Regions from separate parts of the Mesorhizobium sp. M8A.F.Ca.ET.161.01.1.1 genome, predicted to be linked through region 3. Evidence: riboswitches for the same ligand, from Rfam matches in the RefSeq annotation. Region 3 holds a riboswitch; each other region holds the start of a gene.
The links. A riboswitch is a leader RNA that binds a small molecule or an ion and turns the genes downstream of it on or off. The one in region 3 is predicted to bind thiamine pyrophosphate.
Positions count from the first base shown of each region.

Region 1 (3,270 bases), on a different contig from region 3:
GAGCGACAGGTTGAACTGGTCCTCCCAGCGGAACTCGAAGCGCGCGCGCGAAAGGGCATCATCCCTGGTTTTCGCTGCCGGATGGCCCTTCGCCAGATCGGCTGCATGGGCGGCTATCTTGTAAGTGATCACCCCAATCTTGACGTCGTTGCGGTCGGGAAGGCCGAGATGCTCTTTCGGCGTGACGTAGCAAAGCATTGCGGTGCCGAACCAGCCTATCATGGCGGCACCTATCCCTGAGGTGATGTGGTCATAGCCCGGCGCGATGTCGGTCGTCAGCGGCCCCAACGTGTAGAACGGCGCCTCACCGCACACTGCGAGCTGCTTGTCCATGTTCTGCCTGATCTTGTGCATGGGGACATGGCCCGGGCCTTCGATCATCACCTGGCAGTCCTTTGCCCAGGCAATCTTGGTGAGTTCTCCAAGTGTTTCCAGTTCGGCGAATTGCGCCGCGTCGTTCGCATCGGCGATTGAACCGGGACGAAGGCCGTCGCCGAGCGAGAAGGAAACGTCATAGGCTCTGGCGATGTCGCAGATCTCCTCGAAATGCTCGTAGAGGAAGCTCTCCCGGTGATGGTGCAGGCACCATTTGGCCATGATCGAGCCGCCGCGCGAGACGATGCCCGTGACCCGGTCGACGGTCAGCGGTATGTAGTGCAGCCGCACGCCGGCGTGGATGGTGAAATAGTCGACGCCTTGCTCGGCCTGCTCGATCAGCGTGTCGCGATAGACCTCCCAGTTGAGGTCCTCGGCGATGCCGCCGACCTTTTCGAGCGCCTGATAGAGCGGCACCGTGCCGATCGGCACCGGTGCATTGCGCACGATCCAGTCGCGGATGTTGTGGATGTTGCGGCCGGTCGACAGGTCCATCACCGTATCGGCGCCCCAGCGGATCGCCCACACCATCTTTTCGACCTCTTCGGCCATCGACGATGTGACAGCCGAGTTACCGATGTTGGCGTTGATCTTCACCAGGAAATTTCGCCCGATGATCATCGGTTCGCTCTCGGGATGATTGATGTTGGCGGGAATGATTGCGCGTCCGCGCGCCACCTCGTCGCGCACGAATTCGGGTGTGACGAAATCTGGGATCGCCGCGCCGAAGGCTTCGCCGTCGCGTTGCAGCTTGCCGCGCATCACCTCGCGGCCGAGATTCTCGCGGATGGCTACGAACTCCATTTCTGGCGTGATGATGCCGGCGCGCGCATAGGCAAGTTGGGTCACCGCCTTGCCCTGCTTGGCCTTGAGCGGCCGATTGCGTATCGGAAATTCCGGTGTCAGGCGCTCGCCGGTGGCGAATCCATTGTCTTCCGGCCGGACGTGGCGGCCGTCATAGGCTTCGACATCGCAACGCGCCGTGACCCATTCGTGGCGAAGCCGGGCAAGGCCTTTTTCGATGCTGGTTTGGACTGATGGATCGGTGTAGGGGCCGGACGGATCGTAGACGGTGACGGGCGGTTCGCCGGCCGTCGGATGGACGGAAATCTCGCGCATCGGCACCCTGATCTGCGGGTAGAGGACGCCGGGCTTGTGGATTTTCCGCGAGGCGGGCAGTGGTCCCGTCGACACGGCGGGGGTGAGGGCATTCATCGTGAGGCTCCTTTGCTCATGCATTGGAGACCCAGTTCTGTGCCGGAAGGATGAAAAGACGCTTCTGTAGACCTGCTGCAGCAGGACCTCGGGCGTAAACTCCCGCAAAGCGCTTGCACCGTCCCTACGCCAGTATGAACTGGATCAGGTTCAACGGGTCACTGCGCCGCGAAAGCCAGCAGTATCTCAGCCCCTTACCGGGACTCCCCTGGTGAATGCCTCAAGTTGAATGGGCCGGTGCTGCTTTGTCAAGCGCCTTCGGGCGCCTTCGGGCGCCTTCGGCCGGTGGCGACGTCCGGCGGCCGGCCGAGCGGAGAGCTCGCGCATGCATCGGGGACAAGTCACGCCCCGTAGACCAGGGCTGGAATGGCCAAAGTCTCATTCGCTTCGTGAAGGATGGAAAAACTGTATCGGCCATGTGCGTCGAGATCGACCGAGTAGCTCAGGCGGTCACGGATGTGGTTATCCTGGTCGAAGGCGACGATTTGCGGCTTCAGCGAGGTGATTTGCACCACGTCCAGGTAGATGGAGTTGCAGATATGATCTGGTCGTCGGGCTGGCAGGTGCAAGCGGCCGCTCTATTCAGGATGCGGCATCGGCGGCGTTCCCGATACCAATGATATCTTGCGGGCAACTTATGCAATCACCGGCTTCGTAAAACCCGACGGCGGCGGCCGTGTCCTGGCGCTGAGGATGTGCCGCTGTTCCAGCAGAGAAATCGCGTGGGCGCGGAGTTTTCGCTCTGCGAGGAAGAGTTGACGCAATCGTTTAGCTTGCTTGCAGTTCGTAGAGACCCGCCTTTGAAAGCAACTAAGCTATTGCATTGATATGTTGGTGCGCGATCGATCGCTACATAGCCGGCCGCCATTATCCGAGTATTGATCCGCCGGTGTTCGTGTTGCCGTATATGGCAATCCCTGCGAGATCGTCGCGGCCGGATCGGCCGCACCCTCTAGTCATAAAAGGGGAAGCGACCGAGAATTCCGCTGCCGAAAACTTCTCTGGCTTGGCTATGCATGCGGTAGATGAGATCGCCGCCTACCGCGACCTGGTCGAGGAAGGCATCGACGCCCAGTTCGGACAGCCTGGTTATCGCAATGCGTTAGCGGCTCAGACTTGCGGTCTCGAGAGCGGCCTTTGGGGGTCACCTCTTTTTTGTTTCAGAGGTTGGAAGACGGCTGCTCGTTACCCAATAGAAATGGCGACTACGGAACGCGATCGATCGCGGCCATCAGGAAACACCTGTCTTCGGCTCAACCTCGACATGGCGTCCGATCGACCGCAGATATACAGCTATCTCGTCCATGAGATGATCGCGTTCGCCGTAGATCTCAGCAATCCTGCGCAGCTGTGGCTCGACGGACCTCCGTTGCGCCGGCGTCAAATCAGCATCGCCAAAGACATATCCCAAGTTGCCAATCGCGCAAATGTTGCAGCCGGCCTCCACAACTGCTTGCACGAATGCCGGAATGTCTTTTTCTTGCATAGTCTTCATGTCGAACCTCTCGTGAATGGCGTGCTTGCGCGCCCATGCTGCCTTTTCAGCGTGTCCTCTGGGCGGCGCAAGCCTTGAGCGTAATTGTGCCGGGCAACCTCGACTATCCCGTCTGCCACGCTCTTTAGAGTCGGTGGGGTCTGGTGATTGCAGGCTGGGCCACTCAAAAGCCTGCAAGAAGAAAG
Region 1 is NZ_SRTD01000013.1:67,337-70,606, reverse strand. It holds gene thiC (phosphomethylpyrimidine synthase ThiC) at 1-1,590, opposite strand, end outside; TPP riboswitch at 1,694-1,810, opposite strand; gene EN804_RS25970 (hypothetical protein) at 1,932-2,159, opposite strand; gene EN804_RS38855 (hypothetical protein) at 2,822-3,270, opposite strand, start outside.
Region 1: it holds a riboswitch for thiamine pyrophosphate, as region 3 does, so the genes downstream of both, thiC (phosphomethylpyrimidine synthase ThiC) here and thiB (thiamine ABC transporter substrate binding subunit) in region 3, are expected to answer to the same signal.

Region 2 (3,270 bases), on a different contig from region 3:
GGTTGATTGGTTTCAGGGGGAGCATGAGGAAGCTCTACGAGAAGCGTGTGTTGGTGAAGCGGGAAAGGCTCCCAAGTGTCGCCGCGGCAGGACCGCTTTCTCCCAAACCAGGCTGACGGCTCGGCCGGTCTTTTGGTAGTGACTGGACCGGTTCGTTACGGTGCTCGGATTGCCGGGCGATGTCTTGCCCCGCCGGATCTGAAAAGATGATTTCTTCCGAGCCTGTGGCCGGCGCCCGGCAGCTCAATGCAGTTTTCATCCTGGATGTTTCTGCTTACACCGGGCCCCTGCTTTCCGGGTGGGTCGAGGCGGGAAATCGTATTGGCGCGATCATCGTGCCTGGCTTTCAGCGCCCATCCAGAGGCTTCAGCATTGGCAATTTTCGACGCCGGCTGAGGCGCCAGCTTCTGCTCAGGCGCTATCTCGGCAACACGCCGGTAAAGTTGATCGAATTCGGCCGGCCTTACGACTGGGATGAGCTTGGCCGGCAATTGCCTGAGATCGCCGCGGATGTACTGATCTGCTACGCTTTCCCGACCTTGATCCCACAACAACTGCTCGGCCTCTTTCCCAAGGGCGGGCTTAATTTTCATCCGGCGCTGCTGCCCAACTACCGGGGTCCGCATCCTCTCCATCGCCTGGCCGCGGACGGCCAGCATGCCGTTCATGGCGGCGTGACATTGCACAAGATGTCCGCCAATTTCGATGACGGCGACATCCTCGGACAGGTGCCGTTCTGCGAAGCACACTGGGCAACGCGGCGGGATGTGGCCGACAGCGTGGCGACCGCGATGCGCGCGTTGGTGCGCGAGGTGGCGCCAGCCTATTGCAAGGATTTGGTGTCCGGGACGCGGCAGCCAACCGGTGATTTCGTCTGGGCGCGACTTGAGCGGGACCACATGGCGATTTCATCCGACATGTCGATCGAGCACGTTGCCCGATTGTGGCACGTCCTGGGCGGTAATCCCGGTATCTATCTGGACGTTGCCGGCCGCGAGGTCCGGTTGGCCTTTCAGATCGCGCGACTGGGTCCGGCAACTGGAAAGAGGCCGGTCAGGCGATGGGGGAGGGTGGAGTTCGATCTTGCCAATGGCCGGGTTCGATACCTCACCTATGGCCGCCTGCTCAAACGGTTGATGAAAATCCACGCCGCATTCGCACGGCCAAAAGCCGGAAAACCGTGCCCCGAAATAAGAGTGTTTGGCAAAGTAGCCAGCGAATCGGCGCCAGAGGTACCGCCGGCCGGTCGTGGCGGATAGTGAAGCCAATGCGCATGGCGGAACTTGCGTCCGCGCTTTTCCTGCTGCGAAAACTACTTACCGCAGTTCTTGTCGTTCACGGTCGGCGCGGTCGCCCTGCCATTGGCATCCGTCCGCGTGCTGGTCGGGCAATTCTGGTCCGCGTTGGAATTTCATGTCGCCCGGCGTGATGGTCGGGCTGTTGGCTGCGCCCGGATCGAGACAAATTTCCGGGCCGTCAACACCCGGTTGCGCCTGCGCTGGCGCAATGCTTTTGGCGCAGCTTGCTGAAAAAACAGCTTCCCCAACCGATCGAATGGTGCTTTAACGCCGCCATCCACAGGGGTGCTCCGTACGGTCGGGGCTGAGACGGGGGCGGCAAGCCCACAGACCCTAGAAGCTGATCTGGGTAATACCAGCGGAGCGAGGCGGGCGATGTTTTCAGGCGCACAGGTTTCCCTATATCCCATGGCCGACGATTTTGTCGGCGTCATCCTGGGTGCGCTCGGCGCGCTCGATCCGTATCGCGACAAGCTCAGGATCGAGACCGACGACATCTCGACCTTGCTGGTCGGGCCCCCCGAGGTGCTATTCCCGGCGCTGCGCGACCTTTTCGTGGCTGCGTCTGGCAGCGGTAAGCATTGCGTGCTGTCGGCGACCATTTCGCGTGGTTGCCCAGGTGAGCCGGACGATCCGATCTGCCGCTCCGACACGTTTGGCGGACCTGCCGGGCCACTCGGCCCGCGCAAGCAAGCCGCCATTTCCGCCGTGCGCGGCGCGCCCGCCACTGGGCAGCCAGCGGCGGCGCAGTTCTCGCTCTATGTGATGGGCACGGACGACCACATGGACGAGATCTATGGCTGCATCGATTTCCTGAAGCAGTCTGGCGTCTATGATCGCTCCAAGAATTTCTGCACCAAGCTGCGCGGCGATGCTGGCGCGATCTTCTCGGCGCTCGACGAAGCCTTCTGCCGCTTCGGACCGGGCGCCGGCCACGTAACCCTCGACGTCACGGTTTCGGCCAACAGTCCCACTGCCGTCTGAACCGTTCGCGCCGACGCGCGAACGCCGTCAAGGTCATCCTCTCGTGGCTTCATCGTCATTCAACCCGCGTCAGCTCGCGGGCTTCCTCGCCCAGGCAGCGCCGGCCGTGATATCGATCGGCCTGGTGCTCGTGGCGTGGGAACTCTACGCAAACCATTCCGGCATCAAGCCGACGGTTCTGCCGGCGCCCTCGCGCGTCTTCGAACAGGCGATGCTCAATCGTGACGCGCTGCTCGACAACGCCATTCCCACCATCCGCGCCACGCTGATCGGTTTTGCCTGCTCGCTCAGCGCCGCCTTCGCGCTGTCGATGCTGGTCGACTTCTTCCAGCCTTTGCGGCGCGCGCTGTTTCCTGTCTTCATAGTCAGCCAGACCTTGCCGCTGGTCGCCATCGCGCCATTGGTGGTGCTGTGGTTCGGTTTCGGGCTGACGCCCAAGATCATGCTGGTGGCACTGGTCACCTTCTTCCCGATGCTGGTGGCCCTGGTGCAGGGCTACGAGGCTACCGAGGTCGAGATCGGGCAGATGCTGCGCGCCATGGGAGCAGGGCGCTGGCGGGTCTTCATCCTGGCACGGTTGCCTTCGGCGCTGCCTTATTTCTTCGCTGGCCTCAGGATCTCCATCACCTATGCCGTCGTCGGCGCCATCTTCGCCGAATATGCGGGCGCGGCCAAAGGGCTGGGCATCTACATGCTCAACGCCAAAAACAATTTCCGTCCCGACCTGGTGCTCGCCGCCGTCGGCGTCAGCGCCGCCCTTACCCTCGTCCTGTTCGGGCTGACGGTGGTGCTGCAACGACTTGCCATGCCCTGGGAAAGAGCCGCTGGCAGGCGAGCCGCCCGAAAAGGCCCGCAAGCATGAGCCGGCTCGAATTGCGGCATATGCGCAAGGCCTTTGGCGGGCTCGAAGTGCTCGCCGACATTTCGCTGCGCGTGGATGCCAGCGAATTCGTCTCGATCCTTGGGCCTTCGGGTGCCGGCAAGTCGA
Region 2 is NZ_SRTD01000003.1:409,144-412,413, reverse strand. It holds gene EN804_RS10630 (formyltransferase family protein) at 180-1,259, shown strand; TPP riboswitch at 1,570-1,683, shown strand; gene EN804_RS10620 (YkoF family thiamine/hydroxymethylpyrimidine-binding protein) at 1,674-2,282, shown strand; gene EN804_RS10615 (ABC transporter permease) at 2,326-3,144, shown strand; gene EN804_RS10610 (ABC transporter ATP-binding protein) at 3,141-3,270, shown strand, end outside.
Region 2: it holds a riboswitch for thiamine pyrophosphate, as region 3 does, so the genes downstream of both, EN804_RS10620 (YkoF family thiamine/hydroxymethylpyrimidine-binding protein) here and thiB (thiamine ABC transporter substrate binding subunit) in region 3, are expected to answer to the same signal.

Region 3 (3,270 bases):
CCTGGCCTCGCCGCCGGACAGGTCTGCCGGCCGCTCCTCGCCTGACAGGCCGAGATGCTCCATCAGATAGCTGGCGCGGTAGGGATCGTCGGCCGGGCCGAGTCCGGCCTCGACATAGGCCCGCACATTGGCAAAGCCGTCCATGTCGGGCATCTGGGGCAGGTAACGCACCGTTGCCGAAGGCTGGCGGAACACCTCGCCGTCCTGCGGTTCGATCAGGCCGGCGGCGATCTTGAGCAGCGTCGACTTGCCGGACCCGTTGCGGCCGACCAGCGCGATCTTGTCGCCGGTCGACGCGGTCAGGGCGGCGCCATCGAGCAGCGGCGTGCCGCCAAAAGTCAGTCTTATCCCGTCGAGATTGAGAAGGGGCGGGGCCATGTCAGCTTTCGGGCAATGGATAGGGATGGGCGAGCAGCAGCGCGCGGCCGTGGCCGAGCGCGATGTCGAGGCGGCCCTTGACCTCGTTGGAAATGGTCAGCGACGATCCGAAAGCCACCTCGACCTTGTCGAGCGGCCATTTGGCGCCGGTGACGGTCAGGCCGGAGAGTTCGGAAAAGCCGAGAATAGAAAATAGCGTGCCGTCGGCATAATCGAAGCTGGCCCTGCCGTTGAGCAAGGGGACACCCTCCTGGGCGCCGCTGGTCAAAAGCACATCCGTTCCGGCCTCGGCCAGCCGCAGGCCAAGCGCCAGATGCAGAAAGGCGTGATCGGCGCGCTTGCCGCCGAAGGCGCCCGCCAGCGCAAGGCGGGTCGCTCCACGCTCCAGTGCGGCCGCGATTGCCAGTTCGCCGTCGGTCTTGTCCTTTTCCGTCGGGAAGGTTTGCTGGGGCACGGCGGCGAGATGGGCGGGCAGATCGGCCGGAACCGAATCGAAATCACCGACCCACAATTCCGGCACGAGGCCCAGCATCCGCGCATGACCGATGCCGGCGTCGGCGGCGATCACGCGCGAGCCTTCGACCTGGCGGTCGAGCCGGGGCGTGCGGAGGAGATCGCCGCCAAGCAGGATGGTGAATGTGCTCATATCCCGTCGCCTTACCAGCCCGGCACGGGAAACGGAAGGCGGCAAACTCCCACTTGCGTGTCCCACCCGCCGGGCCTATGTGTCGAAACGCTCTAACGGGGTGCCGGACGCGAATTTCGCGGGCCGGCTGAGAGGCAGTCTCGCCAACCCGCTGAACCTGATCCGGTTTGTACCGGCGGAGGGATTAGACGTTTCGGACAGTCCGACGCCTCAATTCCTTTCAACGCAAACGAAGGAGGCGCCGATGCGCACGTTTTTATATTCTCTCATCGCAGCCACGGCGGTGACGCTGTCCGGGCCGGCCTTGGCCAAGGACAAGCTCACGGTCTACACCTATGAGAGCTTCACTGCCGACTGGGGTCCAGGCCCCGTGGTGAAGAAGGAATTCGAGGCCGAATGCGGCTGCGATGTCGAGTTCGTCTCGGTCGCCGACGGCGTGGCGCTGCTCAACCGCGTCAAGCTGGAAGGCGCTTCGACCAAGGCCGACATCGTGCTCGGCCTCGACACCAATCTCACCGCCGATGCCAAGGCCTCCGGCCTGTTCGCGCCGCATGGCGCGGTGAGCGATGTCAACGTGCCGGGCGGCTGGAGCGACGATACTTTTGTTCCCTTCGACTACGGCTATTTCGCCGTCGTCTACGATACGCAAAAGCTGAAGTCGCCGCCGAAAAGCTTGAAGGAGCTGGTCGAGGGCAGCGCCGACGACAAGATCGTCATCCAGGACCCGCGCACCTCGACGCCCGGTCTCGGCCTGCTGCTCTGGGTGAAGTCGGTCTATGGCGATAAGGCGCCGGAGGCCTGGGCCAAGCTCAAGACCAAGGTGCTGACCGTGACGCCGGGCTGGAGCGAGGCCTATGGCCTGTTCACCAAGGGCGAGGCGCCGATGGTGCTTTCCTACACCACCTCCCCGGCCTACCATATGGTCGCCGAGAACACCGAGCGTTACCAGGCGGCGTCTTTCGAAGAGGGCGAGTATCTGCAGATCGAGGTCGCCGGCATCACCACGACCGGAGCCAAGAACCCGCTGGCGGAAAAATTCATGGCCTTCATGACCGGACCGAAATTCCAGGACGCCATCCCCGAGACCAACTGGATGTTCCCGGCCGGCAAGACCGACAAGCCGCTCAACCCAGCCTTCGACAAACTGGTCAAGCCGACCAAGACCCTGCTGTTCAGCCCGGACGAGGTCGCGGCCAACCGCAAGGCCTGGGTGGATGAATGGCTGGCGGTGATGAGCAAGTAGTTGGCTGTATGATCCGAAGATGAATGCTCTACGGCGCCCCCCTCTGTCCTGCCGGACATCTCCCCCGCTTGGGGGGAGATTGGCTGTCATCGGCGATTTCGCCAATCGCCAACATTGCAGGAATGAGCTGGGCGCCGGAGCTGCTAATCTCCCCCCTCGTGGGGGAGATGTCCGACGGGACAGAGGGGGGCGCGAAGGAACGCGACGCACGTTAAAGGCCTTTCGTGCAACCCGCGTCTGATCCCCGCATTACCGCCGGCAGCGTAGCGCTGGCGGCGATCGCGCTCTTGATCGGCGGCGCGTTTGCCGGGCTGCTTGTCGAAGGCGCACACGACCTCTCCGGCGCCTGGGCGGCCTTCGACCCTTATCTGTTGCGCGTCGTGCGCTTCACACTCTGGCAGGCGGCCCTGTCAACGCTGCTCTCCGTCGGGCCGGCCCTGTTCGTGGCGCGGGCGCTGTCGCGGCATCCACGGTTTTTCGGCCGCGCCTTCATTCTGCAGCTCTTCGCCGTGCCGTTGGCGCTGCCGGCGATCGTCGCGGCGCTCGGCATTCTGGCGCTTTATGGCCGTGCCGGCTATTTCGCCGGCCTGTTCAACTGGGTTGGCGGCCAGGGCTGGCCGGGCATCTACGGCCTCTCCGGCATTCTCGTCGCCCATGTCTTCTTCAACCTGCCGCTGGCCACCCGCCTGTTCCTCGAGGCGCTGCAGACCATCCCCTCCGACCAGTGGCGGCTGGCGAGCCAGCTCGGCATGGCGGCGCGGCCGGCGTTCCGGTTGATCGAATGGCCAACACTGCGCGCCGCCATGCCCGGCGTCGCCGGGCTCGTCTTCATGCTCTGCATCACATCCTTCACCATCGTGCTGACGCTTGGCGGCGGGCCGGCCGCGACGACGCTCGAAGTCGGCATCTATCAGGCCTTGCGCTTCGATTTCGATCCCGCGAGGGCTGTCGCGCTGACATTGCTGCAGATCGCCTTGACCTTCATCGTGGTGCTGGCGCTGAC
Region 3 is NZ_SRTD01000005.1:65,503-68,772, forward strand. It holds gene EN804_RS14505 (ABC-F family ATP-binding cassette domain-containing protein) at 1-378, opposite strand, end outside; gene EN804_RS14510 (thiamine diphosphokinase) at 380-1,024, opposite strand; TPP riboswitch at 1,111-1,225, shown strand; gene thiB (thiamine ABC transporter substrate binding subunit) at 1,269-2,267, shown strand; gene thiP (thiamine/thiamine pyrophosphate ABC transporter permease) at 2,492-3,270, shown strand, end outside.